2 regions of the Cytobacillus sp. QJM3NY_8 genome follow, and region 1 is predicted to be linked to the other one. Evidence: riboswitches for the same ligand, from Rfam matches in the RefSeq annotation. Region 1 holds a riboswitch; the other holds the start of a gene.

Region 1 (7,748 bases):
TCGTTGGGCTCATTAAGCCAACGTCCGGGAAGGTTGAAATATGTGGTTTTGATGTAAGAAAGCAATTTGTTCAAGCGATGCAGCGCCTCGGTTCTATCGTCGAAAATCCAGAGCTGTATAAGTATTTGAGCGGCCGCGAAAACCTGCAAATCTTTGCACGGATGCTGCCTGATGTGGATGAAGAACGGATCCAAGAGGTCATTGATTTGGTTGATCTGACTGTAAGAATTGATGATCAGGTTCGGACCTATTCATTGGGAATGCGTCAGCGCCTTGGTATTGCACAAGCATTGTTAGGCCGTCCGGATGTGCTGATACTGGATGAACCTACAAATGGACTGGACCCGATGGGAATCAAAGATCTGCGGACATTTATCAGGAAGCTGGTCGATGATACGGGCCTAACGGTGCTCGTATCCAGTCATATTTTAAGTGAAATCGAGTTGCTGGCGGACCGTGTGGCTATTATGAGCCATGGGAAGATCGTGAAGGTCGGCAGCGTCAGCGATTTAGTTGGTGCACTGTCATCTGGTGTGGATTGGAGAGTCAGTGATTCTTTTCGTGCACTTGCTATTCTTAAAGAATCCCCATATGTCCAGGCTGCAGAACTATATGATGACCATACTATACACACTCTTATGGATGATAGCAAAACCTCGCTCCTGAATGAAGCTTTAATGAAGGCGGGTATTGATGTATGGACGATCGAAAGGAAAGTGCAGACATTGGAGGATCTATTTATTAGTTTGACAGGAGGCGATCATATTGTCTAATCCAAATATGGTTGGCCTGATTCATAATGAAGTGATGAAGATTGCTTCCAAAAAACGCATGGCGGTTGTCATCGTTATTTTAGTCATTCTAGTCTCTATGTTTACATACGCACAATACCGGGAGATACAGGAGAAAATCGAAAAACAGGGTACTCTGGACTGGAGAGTGGAGCTTCAGCAGGAGATTGTCGATCGGCAAAATCGGCTGGCATCGAGCGGAATCCAGGACGAGTTTAGACAGTTCCTTGAATTTGATCTGAAGCAAAAGCAGTATTATCTGGACAACGATATTAACCCAAACTATCCTGGAGCCCCTACGTTTATCCGCATCTTTTTCTCACAGGGAATTACGCTTGTCCTGCCTTTATTCATTATTATTATAATGGCTGATATTGTGAGCGGGGAATATAATGATGGCACCATCAAAACATTGCTGTCCCGGCCGGTTAAACGATGGAGAATCCTGATGGCTAAATGGCTGACGGTTTTGCTGTATACGTCATTGCTGATGGCGGCAACCGTGATTGTCTGTTATGGGGTTTCAGGAATCGTGCTCGGTTATGATGGCTGGACTGCACCTATTTTGACCGGATTTCAAGCTTCTGCATCTGGTGAGTTTTCAACGGAATACATCCATATCCTGTCGATGTGGGAATACCTGCTGATGTCAGTTGGGCTTGCCTGGGTGGTAACAGCGGTTGTTGGAACCATAAGCCTCATGATATCGGTTCTGGTGAAAAATACAGCGACTGGAATTGGGGCGATGATGGCCGTGTTAATCGCAGGCACCCTGTTATCTTCTATCGGTTCGAGCTGGACGAGCTCCAAGTATTTAGTGAACTTGAACTTTGATCTGATTAACTACTTAGAAGGTCAAGCTCCGCCGATTGAAGGGATGTCACTGCCATTTTCATTAACCATGCTTGGGATTTGGGCTGCCGCCTGTCTTGCTGTTGCGTTTTGGAATTTTACCCAGAAGGATATGTATTAAGAGTGTCATTATATAAGGATAATCCTTATTAGTATTTAGAGTTCAGAAATAATTGATTGACAATTGGGTGAATTTAAATTATTATCGCTTTAATTAATTAAAAAATTGAATATTTTCTTCTTATCCAGAGAGGTGGAGGGACTGGCCCTTTGAAGCCTCGGCAGCAGGTTCTGATGAATACTGTGCCAATTCCAGCAAGCGCATCGCTTGAAAGATGAGAAGAGGGTTGATAAAACTCTCTTCTTAGGAGGAGAGTTTTTTAATTGTTTATAAATCCAACTTAAGTTATGCGAAAAGTAGATATTTAAAAATGCAAGAGGAGAGAAGAAAAATGAAATATGGTTTCTGGTTGCCGATTTTTGGAGGCTGGCTGCGAAATGTAGAAGACGAAAATATGCCGCCAACCTTTGAATATGCTAAAAACGTCATTCAGTCGGCTGAAAAATGGGGATACTCGACTACGTTAATAGCTGAATTATATTTAAATGATATTAAAGGACCGGACCATGATTCTCTTGAAGCCTGGTCCACGGCAGCCGCACTTGCAGCCGTGACGGAAAAAATTGAAATTATGACCGCGGTCCGCCCTGGTTTTCATAATCCTGCTGTAGCAGCAAAAATGGCAGCCAATATTGATCAAATCAGCAACGGCCGTTTTACTCTAAATGTGGTTTCTGCCTGGTGGGCCGAAGAAGCGCGTCAATATGGCGGTATTTTTACAGAACATGATGAGCGTTATGCCCGCACTGAGGAGTTCATTGATGTTCTAAAAGGGTTATGGACGGAAGAAACCTTCCATTATTCCGGTCAATTTTACGACTTAAGGGACACGAAGCTTGCTCCAAAGCCAGTTCAAAGACCTAACCCGATTCTTTATGCAGGCGGTGAAAGCGAAAAAGGCAAGCAGACCATTGCAGAAAAATGTGATGCTTATGTTATGCACGGCGGAACGGCTGAGGAGATTGATCTGAAAATAGGAGAAATGAAGGCACGGCGTGAACAAACGGGCAATGCGCCATTCAGTTCTTTCGGAATGGCTGCTTATGTTATTTGCCGTGATACAGAAGAAGAAGCTCTTGCTGAGCTTGAAAAAATCACGGCTGTGAAGGATTCCAGCGGTTACGCCGGTTTTAAGGATTTCACTACAAAGTCACAATTAGAGCAGCAGATTCAGCTGCAGGATTACTCTGTCTCTAACAGAGGTCTGCGGCCAAACTTAGTAGGAACACCAGAGCAAATTGCTGATCGGATTTTACAATATGAAGAAGCTGGCCTAGACTTATTATTATTGCAATTTTCACCTCAGCTGGAGGAAATGGAACGCTTTGCAAAGACGGTTATGCCATTAGTGGAACAAAAACGCAGTTTAATAAAGAGCTAGAAAGGGGCCATAATAATGAGCAAGGTATATGTAATTCATGAAAATAGTGAGTGGACAGTCCATTTGACAAAAAGGCTGGAGGAACTGGGTGTTCCTTATGAAGAATGGCATTTAGACGAAGGAACGGTAGATTTATCGGCAGAACCTCCAGAAGGAATCTTCTATAGCCGGATGAGTGCTTCTTCTCATACCCGTGATCATCGCTTTGCAGCTGAATTTTCGGGACAAGTATTGGCCTGGCTTGAAGCACATGGCCGTACAGTGTTGAATGGAACGAGCGCTCTGAAGCTTGAAGTTAGTAAGGTTTTGCAGTACTTGGAGTTAAACAAATCTGGTGTCAGGACTCCCAAAACGATTGCAGCGGTTGGAAAACAACATATTATTAAGGCAGCCGAAGCATTTGCCGGACAGCCGTTTATCACGAAGCATAACCGTGCCGGTAAAGGCCTGGGTGTTCAATTATTCCATAGTATTGAAGCTCTAAAAGCTTATGTGGAGGGACCTTCCTTCGAAGAGCCTGTTGATGGCATTACCCTTATTCAGGAATATATTCAATCTCCTGAAAGCTATATCACCCGCTGTGAATTTGTCGGAGGCAACTTTGTTTATGCCGTCAGGGTTGATACATCGGAAGGATTTGAACTATGCCCTGCGGACGCATGCCAGATTGGCGACTTATTCTGCCCTGTTGGAGAAGAAGCAGAAGAGAGGCCAAAGTTCAAGATCATTGAAGGTTTTGAGGACGAAATTTTAGAAAAATATAAAGACGTTCTGGCCAGGAATCATATTCAAGTCGCTGGCATTGAATTTATCAGAAATGCTGAAGGTGACATTTTTACTTATGATATTAATACAAACACAAACTATAACTCTGAAGCAGAAGCGAAAGCTGGAAAATATGGAATGCTTGAGTTAGCTTCATTGTTAAAGAAGACATTGGAAGAAAAATACGCTGCAACTGCAACGGCTTAATTTGTGAGGACCTGCTATAGCAGGTCCTATTGTCTTTTACTGCAGCATGTTTTATAAAGAAGCAATCCCAATCAATCTTGCGATGAGAGGGATTGCTTCTTTAGTGCTTAAGAGAGCTGCCTAAACCAGGCAGCTTTTTTTTACAAACTGGGCAGGTTAGAAATTGGAAAAATAGGTGGGGTTTTATTGATTTAGCTCTAAAAATATAGATATGGTTGTTAAGAGATAAAGGAATTATCCATACATAGGATTGGACTATAAATGAAAACGCTGCAGGAGATGACAGTGTAATCTTGAATATTAGACAGAAATGAAGATTGCGGAGGAATAGTATGATCTCTGATTTAGAATTGATGGAGCTTCATGTGAATGTGTTATTTAGACATGATAGTGAAAATCGAGTGATAGCTGTGAATGAACCCCCTTACGGTGCAGCGCCACGAATTTTCATTGGTGCCACTAGAATGGGTAGTATAGTAAGGTATTCAAACTCACTGGATAAGAGTACTGTAGAGAAGTTAGACCAAGTTATAGGAGCTAACCCTGGTGCTCATCCAGGGAAAATAATAAAGGCATTAAGCATTGACCATCTTTTAAGCAATGTATGGACTGGGCCAGCGTATGTATTTCCTGATGTAAGGGACAGGACTTATTCAAGAGCAATTAAAATAACTCATGAAAACAAAGAAATTTTAAAGTCTCAGTTTCCATATACCTATGAAGACTTTGAATACAAGCAACCCTGTTTTGTAATAATTGAAGACAATATACCAGTTTCAATTTGCTGTAGTGCAAGGAAGACTTCAAAAGCCGACGAAGCAAGTTTGTTTACACATGAAGACTACCGTGGAAGAGCATACAGTGCAGATGTTGCAAAGGCCTGGGCTGCAGAAGTTCAGATACAAGGACGCATTGCTCTATATAGCACTTCTAAGGACAACTTAGCATCTCAATCTGTGGCAAGGAAGCTGCAATTAGCTCAGTATGGAACAGACATTCATATAAGCTGATTACACATGACTGCTTTTGCATCTAATAGGGCATTAATCCAGGAAGGATTAGTGCTTCTTTTGTTAAAGACACTATTAGACAAACGGGGCGGTTTGTTTAATAAGCAATGTGTTATATTAGGTACAGTTATTTTTAATGAGGTGAAAGAAATGGTTAGAAGGAGATAGATAGCCTCCTGAATTAGATGCTGTTTTAATTTTAGGAGGCTAACTAATATTTTTAGGAGTTGCATAAAATGAAGCAAAACAAGTATGATGATGTGAATTTCTTTTCTGAATATAAAAAAATGGCACGTTCAGTCAAAGGACTTGAAGCTGCTGGAGAATGGCATGTATTAAAAGAACTTTTACCCGAGCTCCGAAATAAAAGTGTACTAGATTTGGGATGCGGTTTCGGTTGGCATTGCCGTTATGCTCGTGAACAGCAAGCAAGGTCTGTTATTGGAGTAGATATATCTGAAAAAATGCTTGACCAAGCTCGTGAAATGACTCATGATTCCTTCATTTCATACATTAAAATGCCAATTGAAGACATTGATTTTTCAGACTCTCCATTTGATGTTGTCATCAGCTCATTGGCTTTTCATTATATTAAGTCCTTTGAAGCAATTTGTAAGAAGGTCTATGATTGTTTAAAGCCTGGAGGTTCTTTTGTCTTTTCAGTTGAACATCCAATCTTCACTTCTCGGAACGAACAAGATTGGCATCATGATGACAAAGGGAATCGTTTGCATTGGGCAGTTGACAATTATCAATTGGAAGGATTACGTGAAACAACATTTCTAACTGAAAACGTTATAAAATACCATCGCACATTTTCAACTTATATCAATGCCTTAGTTAATGCTGGATTTAATATAAGGGCAATTAAGGAACCTATTCCCTCTGAGGAAATGTTAATCAGTATTCCTGAAATGAAAGATGAACTCCGTAGACCTATGTTCTTAATTATCTCAGCAGAAAAGTAATTGTTTAAACGTTCCTGCGTAAATGCAGGGACGTTTTTCTTATTTAACATGCGATGCAGGTTAATTAAGGCAGTAATTTCCAAAATACAGGAATTCCTTTAATTAATACAGAATAATTTATTAAAAATTACAGGTATTTCGGAGGAAGTATTTTATGTTTTTACAAGCAGTTTTTTATTGGTAGGGATGGAACTATCGGTGGAAGTGGCAGTGTTATTTATCCAGGAGACTTTAAATTGTTTTCCGATGTTGCAGAGTCAATACAGCAATTGAAAAAATCCGGGGTCTTAAATTGTTCTTTCACTAATCAATCTGGTAATTCATTTCGATTAACTACCATTTTCCCCAGCCTTCGTCCTTTTGGTCGTTAAACATCCCGATTAACTACCATTTTCCCTCGACCCATGTTATTTTCGTCGTTAAACCTCTCGATTAACTACATTTTCCTTTGGCCCTCGTCCTTTTGGTCGTTAAACCTCCCGATTAACTATCATTTTCCCTCGACCCATGTTATTTTGGTCGTTAAACATCCCGATTAACTACCATTTTTCCTGGCTCCATGTCATTTTCGTCGTTAAACCTCTCGATTAACTACCATTTTTCCTCGACCCATGTTATTTTCGTCGTTAAACATCCCGATTAACTACCATTTTCCCCGGCCTTCGTCCTTTTGGTCGTTAAACATCCCGATTAACTACCATTTTCCCTGGACCCATGTTATTTTCGTCGTTAAACATCCCGATTAACTACCACTTTCCCTGGACCCATGTTATTTTCGTCGTTAAACCTCCCGATTAACTACCATTTTCCTTCGTCCCTCGTCCTTTTGGTCGTTAAACATCCCGATTAACAACCATTTTCCTTTGGCCCTCGTCCTTTTGGTCGTTAAACCTCTCGATTAACTACCACTTTCCCTGGACCCATGTTATTTTCGTCGTTAAACATCCCGATTAACTACCATTTTCCCTGGACCCATGTTATTTTCGTCGTTAAACATCCCGATTAACTACCACTTTCCCTGGACCCATGTTATTTTGGTCGTTAAACATCCCGATTAACTACCATTTTCCCTGGACCCATGTCATTTTCGTCGTTATTCCTCTCGATTAACTACCATTTTCCTTTGACCCTCGTCCTTTTGGTCGTTAAACATCCCGATTAACTACCATTTTTCCTCGCTCCATGTTATTTTCGTCGTAATACATCCCGATTAACTATGGTTGCTGCTGGTTAAAAAGGGGCAAGTAGTTAAAGAAGGCTTAGTTTCCTAAGCCTTCTTCAGTTCATCGATTTTATCTTGAATTGTAAAATGGTGATATATTGTTAAAGCAATAATTGTGATACTAAGAGCACTAGATAAAATTGTACTTCCAATAAGCAGTCGGTTAGTTCTTGAATTAGCCATTCGGATTCACCACTTTTTTTCTTAGTTTGATTAGCAGGTATAAAAATTATGTACTTTACTTTTTAAGTTAATTAAAAATACGAGGCAGTTAATGATTGGAAATCCAAAATTTCTGGGGTGCAGCCATGAAAAAAGAGGAGGTAATTTAAGTATGAGGGAGAATGTTAATATGAGTATAAATTGAGAGGAGTCTGAAAATGTATCATAGCTTAAGCGATTTTTTTAAATCCTGGGAATTTGAGGCTGGG
Region 2 (7,748 bases), 1.3 Mb from region 1:
TTCGAACTCAGTAAACGTAAGCGGCCTGTTATCCATGGCTGAAGGCAAACGGAAGCCATGGTCCACAAGCACGGATTTCCTTGCCTGGTCACCATTGAACATACCGCGGATTTGCGGCAGAGTTACGTGCGACTCATCAATCACAATTAGAAAGTCTTCCGGAAAATAATCCAGAAGGGTATACGGTGTTGAACCAGGCGGCCTTAATGTAAGGTGGCGGGAGTAGTTTTCTATGCCGGAACAAAAACCCATCTCCCTCATCATCTCTAGGTCATAGCGGGTCCGCTGCTCGAGGCGCTGGGCTTCAAGCAGCTTATCGTTTTCTCTTAATTCAGCAAGGCGCTCTTCCAGTTCTTTTTCAATGTTCTGGACGGCGATCCGCATTTTTTCTTCACGCGTTACGAAGTGGGATGCCGGGAAGATCGCAACGTGCTCACGTTCACCCATAATTTCTCCGGTGAGGGCATCTACTTCACGGATCCGGTCTATCTCATCCCCGAAAAACTCTACACGGATACAATGCTCATCCCGTGATGCCGGGAAAATCTCCACTACATCCCCGCGTACACGGAAGGTGCCGCGCTGGAAGTCGATATCATTGCGTTCATACTGAATGTCAACGAGCCTGTGAAGAAGCTGGTTCCTCTCAATCTCCATGCCGGTTCTGAGGGATAGCACCATTTCACTGTATTCTTCAGGAGAACCCAAACCATATATACAAGACACACTGGCAATTATAATGACATCTTTGCGCTCAAATAATGAAGAAGTCGCCGAGTGGCGGAGCTTATCAATTTCATCATTGATGCTTGCATCTTTTTCAATAAAGGTATCTGTAGAAGGCACATATGCCTCCGGCTGATAGTAGTCATAATAGCTGACAAAATACTCAACAGCATTGTTTGGAAAAAAGTCCTTAAATTCACTGTATAACTGTCCTGCAAGTGTCTTATTATGGGCAATGACAAGCGTCGGCTTGTTAACCTCTTGTATAACATTTGAAACCGTGAAGGTTTTTCCCGTTCCTGTTGCACCCAAAAGCGTCTGGTGCTTCTTGCCGGATTTAATTCCCTCCACAATTTTTTTGATTGCCCCAGGCTGATCGCCCTGAGGGGAATATTTTGAGACTAATTCAAATTGATCCTTCACCTATAAGCCTCCCGTTCAAATTACTTTTATCTATATATTAATCACAAACCAGCATTGAAAGAATTTAAGTTCCGGGATGCATGGCTGATTTGTCAGTTTTTTACTCAAAACTCATATCATCATTCTACCACAAAGAGCCTAAAACAAACCAACAATATGCGAACGGATATTCGTTTTTTATTTTTACAGGGAAAATATTGCTTGGGAAATATGCCGAATTATCAAGGGGGGTGTCGAAGCAAGGTTAATCAAACGTTTGATTAACCTCCTGAAATTAAATCAATCGTTTGATTGATATTAATTAATAGCTGATCTTACGCGGACATAAATACAGCTGAAATTTCATTATACAAAAAACCTGTCGATACGTTTGTTCGACAGGTTCCGCAAAAATTATTCCGCACTTGGCTTTGTTTTGGGCTTCAGTTTTTGAGCGTACCAAAACCCGACAGTCAATGAAAGTGCGTCTATAACAATCAAGGCAAATGAATTTGTATACCCTTTATAGACAGAAGCAGCAATCAGTCCCACCGTCAATATAAGCCCAATCACACGATTATAGCTTACTCTCGTAAAGAGCAAAACCAGCAAGCCGGGCAGCAGCAGAGCTGACAAGTATTTTAATGCCAACCAAAACACCTTCTTTTGTTTATTCACAATGATTCAGGGTTTCTAACATTAGAATATCTTTTCATAAGAAGATGTACAAGTTTTTTCAGTGTTATTCCCTATGTTCTATCACATAATAAGAAAAAGTACTTATTATGGAGGAATGCATCATGGCAAGAAGAAAAAGACGCCCGCTTGTGCCGGAATCAAGAGCGGCATTAGACCAGCTTAAAAATCAGGTAATGGCAAACCAGGGATACCATGTTGACAATGAAAATCCCGATGTCGTGAAATATGAAATTGCCGAGGAGGCCGGTGTGCCATTGAAGCCGGGATATAACGGCCGTCTTACATCCAAACAGGCAGGAACAGTGGGCGGGAAGATTGGCGGAAGTATGGTGAAGGAGCTTATTCGGATGGCACAGGAACGGATGAAGGAACAGTAGGTAATCGTGAACTTCGGGAAAAGAATGAGAAAATTGGGGAAACGCGGACTTAATTCACGGAAAATATTCAGCAAATTAAGGAAAGAAACCTCCAAATTGAGGAAAAGACTCACTAGAATAAGAAAAAGCTATCCCGCAAAGAGGATAGCTTTTGTTCTTATTCAGCGGCTTTCCGCTCTAAAAATTCCTGTTTAATGGATTTAAGCAGCTCCTGGTCTGTTACCAGCTGGAAGGCAGTGAGTGCGAGCCCTTTTGCCCCGGTTATCAGTGCTTCGTCTCCTTTTACAGATGCTGCAGCCTCACGAAACGGAACTGTATGGGCAACAAGATCATCTGCACCAATTTTAATATAAGGATGAATGGTTGGCACCACTTGGCTGATGTTGCCTGCATCCGTCGAGCCGATTCCATCTCTGTCCCCTTCAACGACCGTTTCTCCCAAGTCTTCAATCACTTCTTTAAACACTTGGTCATATGTCTTGTTTAACAGCAGGTTATCAACTTCATTTTGAAAAGCAATAACATTGAGCTTTGCTCCGGTTGCCAATGCGGCGCCTTCAGCGACAGCTTTAACCTTCCGTGTTACCTCATTAAGACTGGTTCTGGTTGTAGCACGGATGAAGAATCTGGCTTTTGCATACTCAGGGATAATATTTGGAGCATCCCCGCCATGAGTAATAATGCCATGGATTCGTACATCATCCTTTAATTGCTGACGAAGGGCATTAATTCCGTTAAATAGCTGAATAACTGCATCAAGGGCATTGATTCCTTCCTCCGGTGAAGCTGCCGCATGGGCAGGCTTACCGATAAACTCGAAGTCAAGCGGATCAACTGCCAGTGATGAACTGGTCAGGCGGGTATGGTTTGATGGATGAACCATTAGGGCAGCGTCAATGCCTTCAAGTAAGCCATGCTTCACAAAGCTGCCTTTTGCACTTCCATTTGGCCCGCCTTCTTCTGCCGGGGTTCCAAATACTACTGCCTCTCCTCCGGTCTCATCAATAACCTTGCTCAATGCAATGGCTGCTGCCACACTTGTTGTGCCAATGATATTGTGGCCGCATCCATGACCCAGCCCGGGAAGGGCATCATATTCTGCAAGGAATGCAATAGACGGCCCTGGTTTATCGGATTTTTTCCGGGCAAGGAAAGCTGTTTCATGCCCGGCCACTGCCCGCTCAACTTCAAAACCTTCCTTCTCAAGGATGCCTGAAAGCAAGCCAGAGGCAAAAAACTCCTCATTTCCTATTTCCGGGGTCGCATGGATCTGGTGGCTTGCGGAAAGATAAACTTCTTTATTTCCCTCAACATTTTTCTTGATTGCTTCTTTCAGTTCAGATAGTGCTTTTACAGGTGCCGCCATCATTGTTCCTCCTTTATAAATAATTTTTTACCAGCCAATATCACTTAAAGGAATAAAAGTCGGGATCATGCTTCCGTCATATTCCTTCGTAATGAAATCAGCTACATCATCTTCCTGGTAAAGTTCAGCAATTCTCTTAAGCGTTTTGTTATCCTTGTCTTCTGTTCGGACAGCAATGATATTTACGTATGGAGTAGCGGTTTCACTTTCAATAAAAATTGAATCCTTAGTTGGGTTAAAGCCTGCATCTACGGCAATTCCGTTATTGATTACAGAAGCAGAGACATCCGGAAGTGCACGCGGTGTCTGCGCTGATACCATTTCTACAAATTCAAGGTTCTTCGGATTTTCAACGATTTTATTCAAGTCCAGGTTTCCGTCATAGTCCTCGGATAATTTAATCAGGCCGGCTTCCTCCAGTAAAAGAAGGGCTCTTCCGCCATTTGAAGCATCATTTGGAATGGCAATTTTGCCGCCTTCCGGAATGTCTTCTGCCGATTTTACTTTTTCAGAATAAAGCCCCATTGGTGCTAAAACAGTTGTCGCTATTGGGGTAAGATCCATATTATGCTCTTTAATAAAAGTGTCAAAATAAGCGACTGTTTGGAATGCATTCACATCAAGATCTCCTTCTGCAAGGGCAACATTGGGCTGCACATAGTCAGAGAATGTCACAACTTCAATTTCAATGCCTTCCTTTTCAGCCTTTTCTGCAATAAAGTCCCAGATGCGTGTATCAGAACCGCTTACACCTAATTTAATCTTCTTTGTTTCTTCTCCTCCAGTTGTGCTTGAGCATGCTGCAGTGAACACACCCAATGCTAAAATAATGAATGTTAAGAATAGTTTTTTCATGATGTATTTCCTCCTTATTTATCTTCTTCTGATTTTTTTGGATAAGATATTTCCGAATGACTGCAGGCCTTGAACCATGACAACTAAGATCGCAACGGTAATCAGCATGACTGTTGTATCGAATCGCTGGTAGCCGTAGGTAATGGCGAGGTCACCAAGCCCGCCGCCTCCGACTGCCCCGGCCATGGCTGATGCTCCGACCAATCCGATTGTTGCAATTGTAAAGCCTAATACCAGCGAACTAAGTGCTTCCGGAATCAGGAATTTTAGTATTATCTGGCCTGGTGTTGCTCCCATTGCTTCTGCAGCTTCTATAACACCCGGATCTACCTCAAGCAATGAGTTTTCTATTAATCTTGCAATATATGGCCCGGCATAAAAGACTAGCGGCACTACGGCTGCAGCCGTACCTATCGATGTTCCGACAATCAGCCTGGTAATGGGGATAATGGCTACCATTAAAATAATGAAGGGAACTGATCTGAAAATATTAATAATGCTGTTTATGATATTAAAAACAACGAGGTTTTCCAGCAGATGCCCTTTCCTTGTTACGACAAGCAATATACCAAGCGGCAGTCCGATAACAGCTGAAAACAGCAATGAGAATGCCACCATTTGAATCGTTTCGATTAAGGCTTCGATGATTTTTTCCTGATTAACTAGCACGTGTTGTCACTTCCTTTATTGAAACTTTTTCCTGGCTGATGTACTGAATAGCACGTCTGATTTCACTGTCTGGACCCTGGAATTCGACAATCAGGTTGCCAAACGGTGTTCCCTGAAGTTCAGTAATATTTCCAAACAGGACGTTGAAGTCGATATTAAACTTTTTGGCAACCTGCGAGAGGAGCGGCTGCCCGGCAGAATTTCCAACAAAGTTGATTCTAAATACCTTTTGAAGCCCTTGCTGTTTTTCAATCACTTCTTTAATGGAGTCAGGTATTTGATCATTCATGACAGTGCTGACAAAGTTTTTCGCTGTTTGCGTCTTTGGTGATGAAAAGACATTGAAGACGGTTCCTTCTTCGATAATTTTTCCTGCCTCTATTACAGCGACACGATCACAGATCTCTCTGATTACAGACATTTCATGGGTAATGATCAGTATAGTAATGTTGTATTCTTTATTTATTTTTTTCAGCAGCTGCAGGATAGAGCTGGTTGTCTGCGGATCCAGCGCTGAAGTTGCTTCATCACATAATAGAATGGAAGGCTGGGTCGCCAGCGCCCTGGCAATTCCGATCCGCTGCTTTTGCCCGCCTGACAGCTGATCGGGATAGCTGTTTGCCTTGTCTGCAAGCCCCACGAATTCTAATAGTTCATGGACACGCTTTTTGATGTCATCTTTAGGGATCTTAGCCAGTGTGAGCGGCATCGCCACATTGGCAAACACTGTTTTCGAATTTAAAAGGTTAAAATGCTGAAAGACCATCCCGATGTTTCTTTTCACTTCGCGAATTTCTCTTACAGATAAAGCCGTCAGATCATGTCCACTGACAATGACCTTTCCTGAAGTCGGCTTCTCCAGCCAATTGACACAGCGGATCAAAGAGCTCTTTCCCGCACCGCTGAAGCCGATCACACCGAAAATCTCACCTTTGTTAATCTTTAAGTCTATTCCATTTAAAGCAGCTACCTGCTGTCCTCCGCTTTCATAGATTTTCTTTAAATTCTGAAACTCTATCATTCAGCATCTCTCCTTTTCTAAATGTTATATATAATTAATCCTATATGAAAACTAAGAATTATATCCTGAAATTTACCCCTTCTAACAGAAGAGGTTTTTTGAAGTCCCCTCCTTATCTTTCAGGCTATCGCCTGCTGGATTTGGCACAGTGCAGTCTGCCTGCTGCCGAAGCTTCATTGGGCCAGGTCCCTCTGCTTCTCTCGATAAGAATTATTCATATGTTTATGAATAGAATCTTGATGCATTTTTTTCGGATAAAAACAAAAACCCTCTTCTAAAGAAAGAAGAGGGCAGCATTTATCAATGGTCCTCTTCTTATCTTTCAAGCTACGCTTGCTGGATTTGGCACGGTACACTTTTGTCCGCTGCCGAGGTGTCATAGGGCCAGTCCCTCAACCTCTCTGGATAAGAAGATTTTTATTATTCGGTTGTTTAATATGCTTATTACTTTACCACCATAAAGAAAAGGATGTCAATCATTATTTTTCAAATATTTTCACTTGGGCCATTTTCAAAAATTTCCGTTACTTTAACAGAGCTGTCTTTACGGTGAATAATCATCACACCTGCCAGAGCGATTATACCACCCGCAACGGATAACATAGTCGGCACCTCTCCCAGCCAAACCCAAGCAATGACAAATGCTATTGCTGGTGTCAGATAAAGAGAGCTTGTCGCTTCAGAAGTCCCTCCTATGGACGCAAGAAAAGCTAGGGCAATATATGGAATTACCGTTGGAAAAATCCCCAAATAGATGACACTTAAAGTGGATTCGGCCGATGCATGAAAGATCTCATTACCAAGCCCAGGAAGATAAATCAGCATAAAACCAGTCCCTGCCCATACCGTATAGGATGTAAATGACAAAAATCCGTATTTATTAAAATATTTAGTCTGAAACACGAAATAGATGCTTTCTGAAATGGAAGCAAGCAGGACAAATAAAATACCGGTTTGGATTTCAAACCCTCCTCCTGCACCAAGCGAAATAAGTGCGGCACCAGCAAAACTGACTGCGGAACCAGTCCACCTGACCCTTCCAAACCTTTCCCTTAAAAATAAAGCAGCCAACGCAGCCGAAAAGATCGGAGTCATTGATACAATCAAGCTTGCCGGCCCGGCGCTTACTGTTTTTTCCCCAATGTTGAGAGCTGTATGATAAACCGTAAAACCAAGGAATCCAAGTATAAAAATAGCAGGAAAATCTTTTATATCCGGAAGACGCATCCTTGTCAGCAGTGCTAAGACACCAAGTGCAGCCGAACCAACTAAAAGTCTAAAAAGGGCAAGGTGCTCAGGGGAGTACGATTCAAGCCCAGCCCGAATTCCCGGGAATGCGGATGCCCAAAGAATGATGATAGAACTATGCGCCCCGATAATCATAAATTTCTTATTTGCCAACTTCATCCCCCTTATCAACATTTCCAGCCATTATCTGTGCTGCTTTTCAGGATAATCAATAACTGATACAATGTCCTCAACCAATTAGGAAAGAATTTTGCCAGCCAATTTTCATAAAGGCGGTTATATGGATGGATACAGCACAATTGCCAAAATATCAGCAAGTTATTGAGACTATTAAAGGAAAGATTTCCAAAGGGGAATGGCCAATCGGAAGTAAAATTCCAAGCCA

The links. Region 1 has a riboswitch for S-adenosylmethionine ahead of AC0VZ9_RS04240 (LLM class flavin-dependent oxidoreductase). Riboswitches for the same ligand answer to the same signal wherever they lie in the genome.
Region 2: another riboswitch for S-adenosylmethionine. It lies ahead of AC0VZ9_RS24460 (methionine ABC transporter ATP-binding protein); the one in region 1 lies ahead of AC0VZ9_RS04240 (LLM class flavin-dependent oxidoreductase).

The regions. Positions count from the first base shown of each region.
Region 1 covers NZ_CM149681.1:778,069-785,816, forward strand. Annotated here, with positions in the region: gene AC0VZ9_RS04230 (ABC transporter ATP-binding protein) at 1-773, shown strand, start outside; gene AC0VZ9_RS04235 (ABC transporter permease) at 781-1,764, shown strand; SAM riboswitch class I at 1,882-1,985, shown strand; gene AC0VZ9_RS04240 (LLM class flavin-dependent oxidoreductase) at 2,096-3,145, shown strand; gene AC0VZ9_RS04245 (ATP-grasp domain-containing protein) at 3,161-4,117, shown strand; gene AC0VZ9_RS04250 (GNAT family N-acetyltransferase) at 4,450-5,127, shown strand; gene AC0VZ9_RS04255 (class I SAM-dependent methyltransferase) at 5,364-6,095, shown strand; gene AC0VZ9_RS04260 (DinB family protein) at 7,698-7,748, shown strand, end outside.
Region 2 covers NZ_CM149681.1:4,761,215-4,768,962, forward strand. Annotated here, with positions in the region: gene uvrB (excinuclease ABC subunit UvrB) at 1-1,149, opposite strand, end outside; gene AC0VZ9_RS24435 (DUF2198 family protein) at 1,543-1,779, opposite strand; gene AC0VZ9_RS24440 (alpha/beta-type small acid-soluble spore protein) at 1,929-2,204, shown strand; gene AC0VZ9_RS24445 (M20 family metallopeptidase) at 2,362-3,570, opposite strand; gene AC0VZ9_RS24450 (MetQ/NlpA family ABC transporter substrate-binding protein) at 3,598-4,425, opposite strand; gene AC0VZ9_RS24455 (methionine ABC transporter permease) at 4,444-5,094, opposite strand; gene AC0VZ9_RS24460 (methionine ABC transporter ATP-binding protein) at 5,084-6,115, opposite strand; SAM riboswitch class I at 6,225-6,325, opposite strand; SAM riboswitch class I at 6,428-6,527, opposite strand; gene AC0VZ9_RS24465 (DMT family transporter) at 6,602-7,516, opposite strand; gene pdxR (MocR-like pyridoxine biosynthesis transcription factor PdxR) at 7,648-7,748, shown strand, end outside.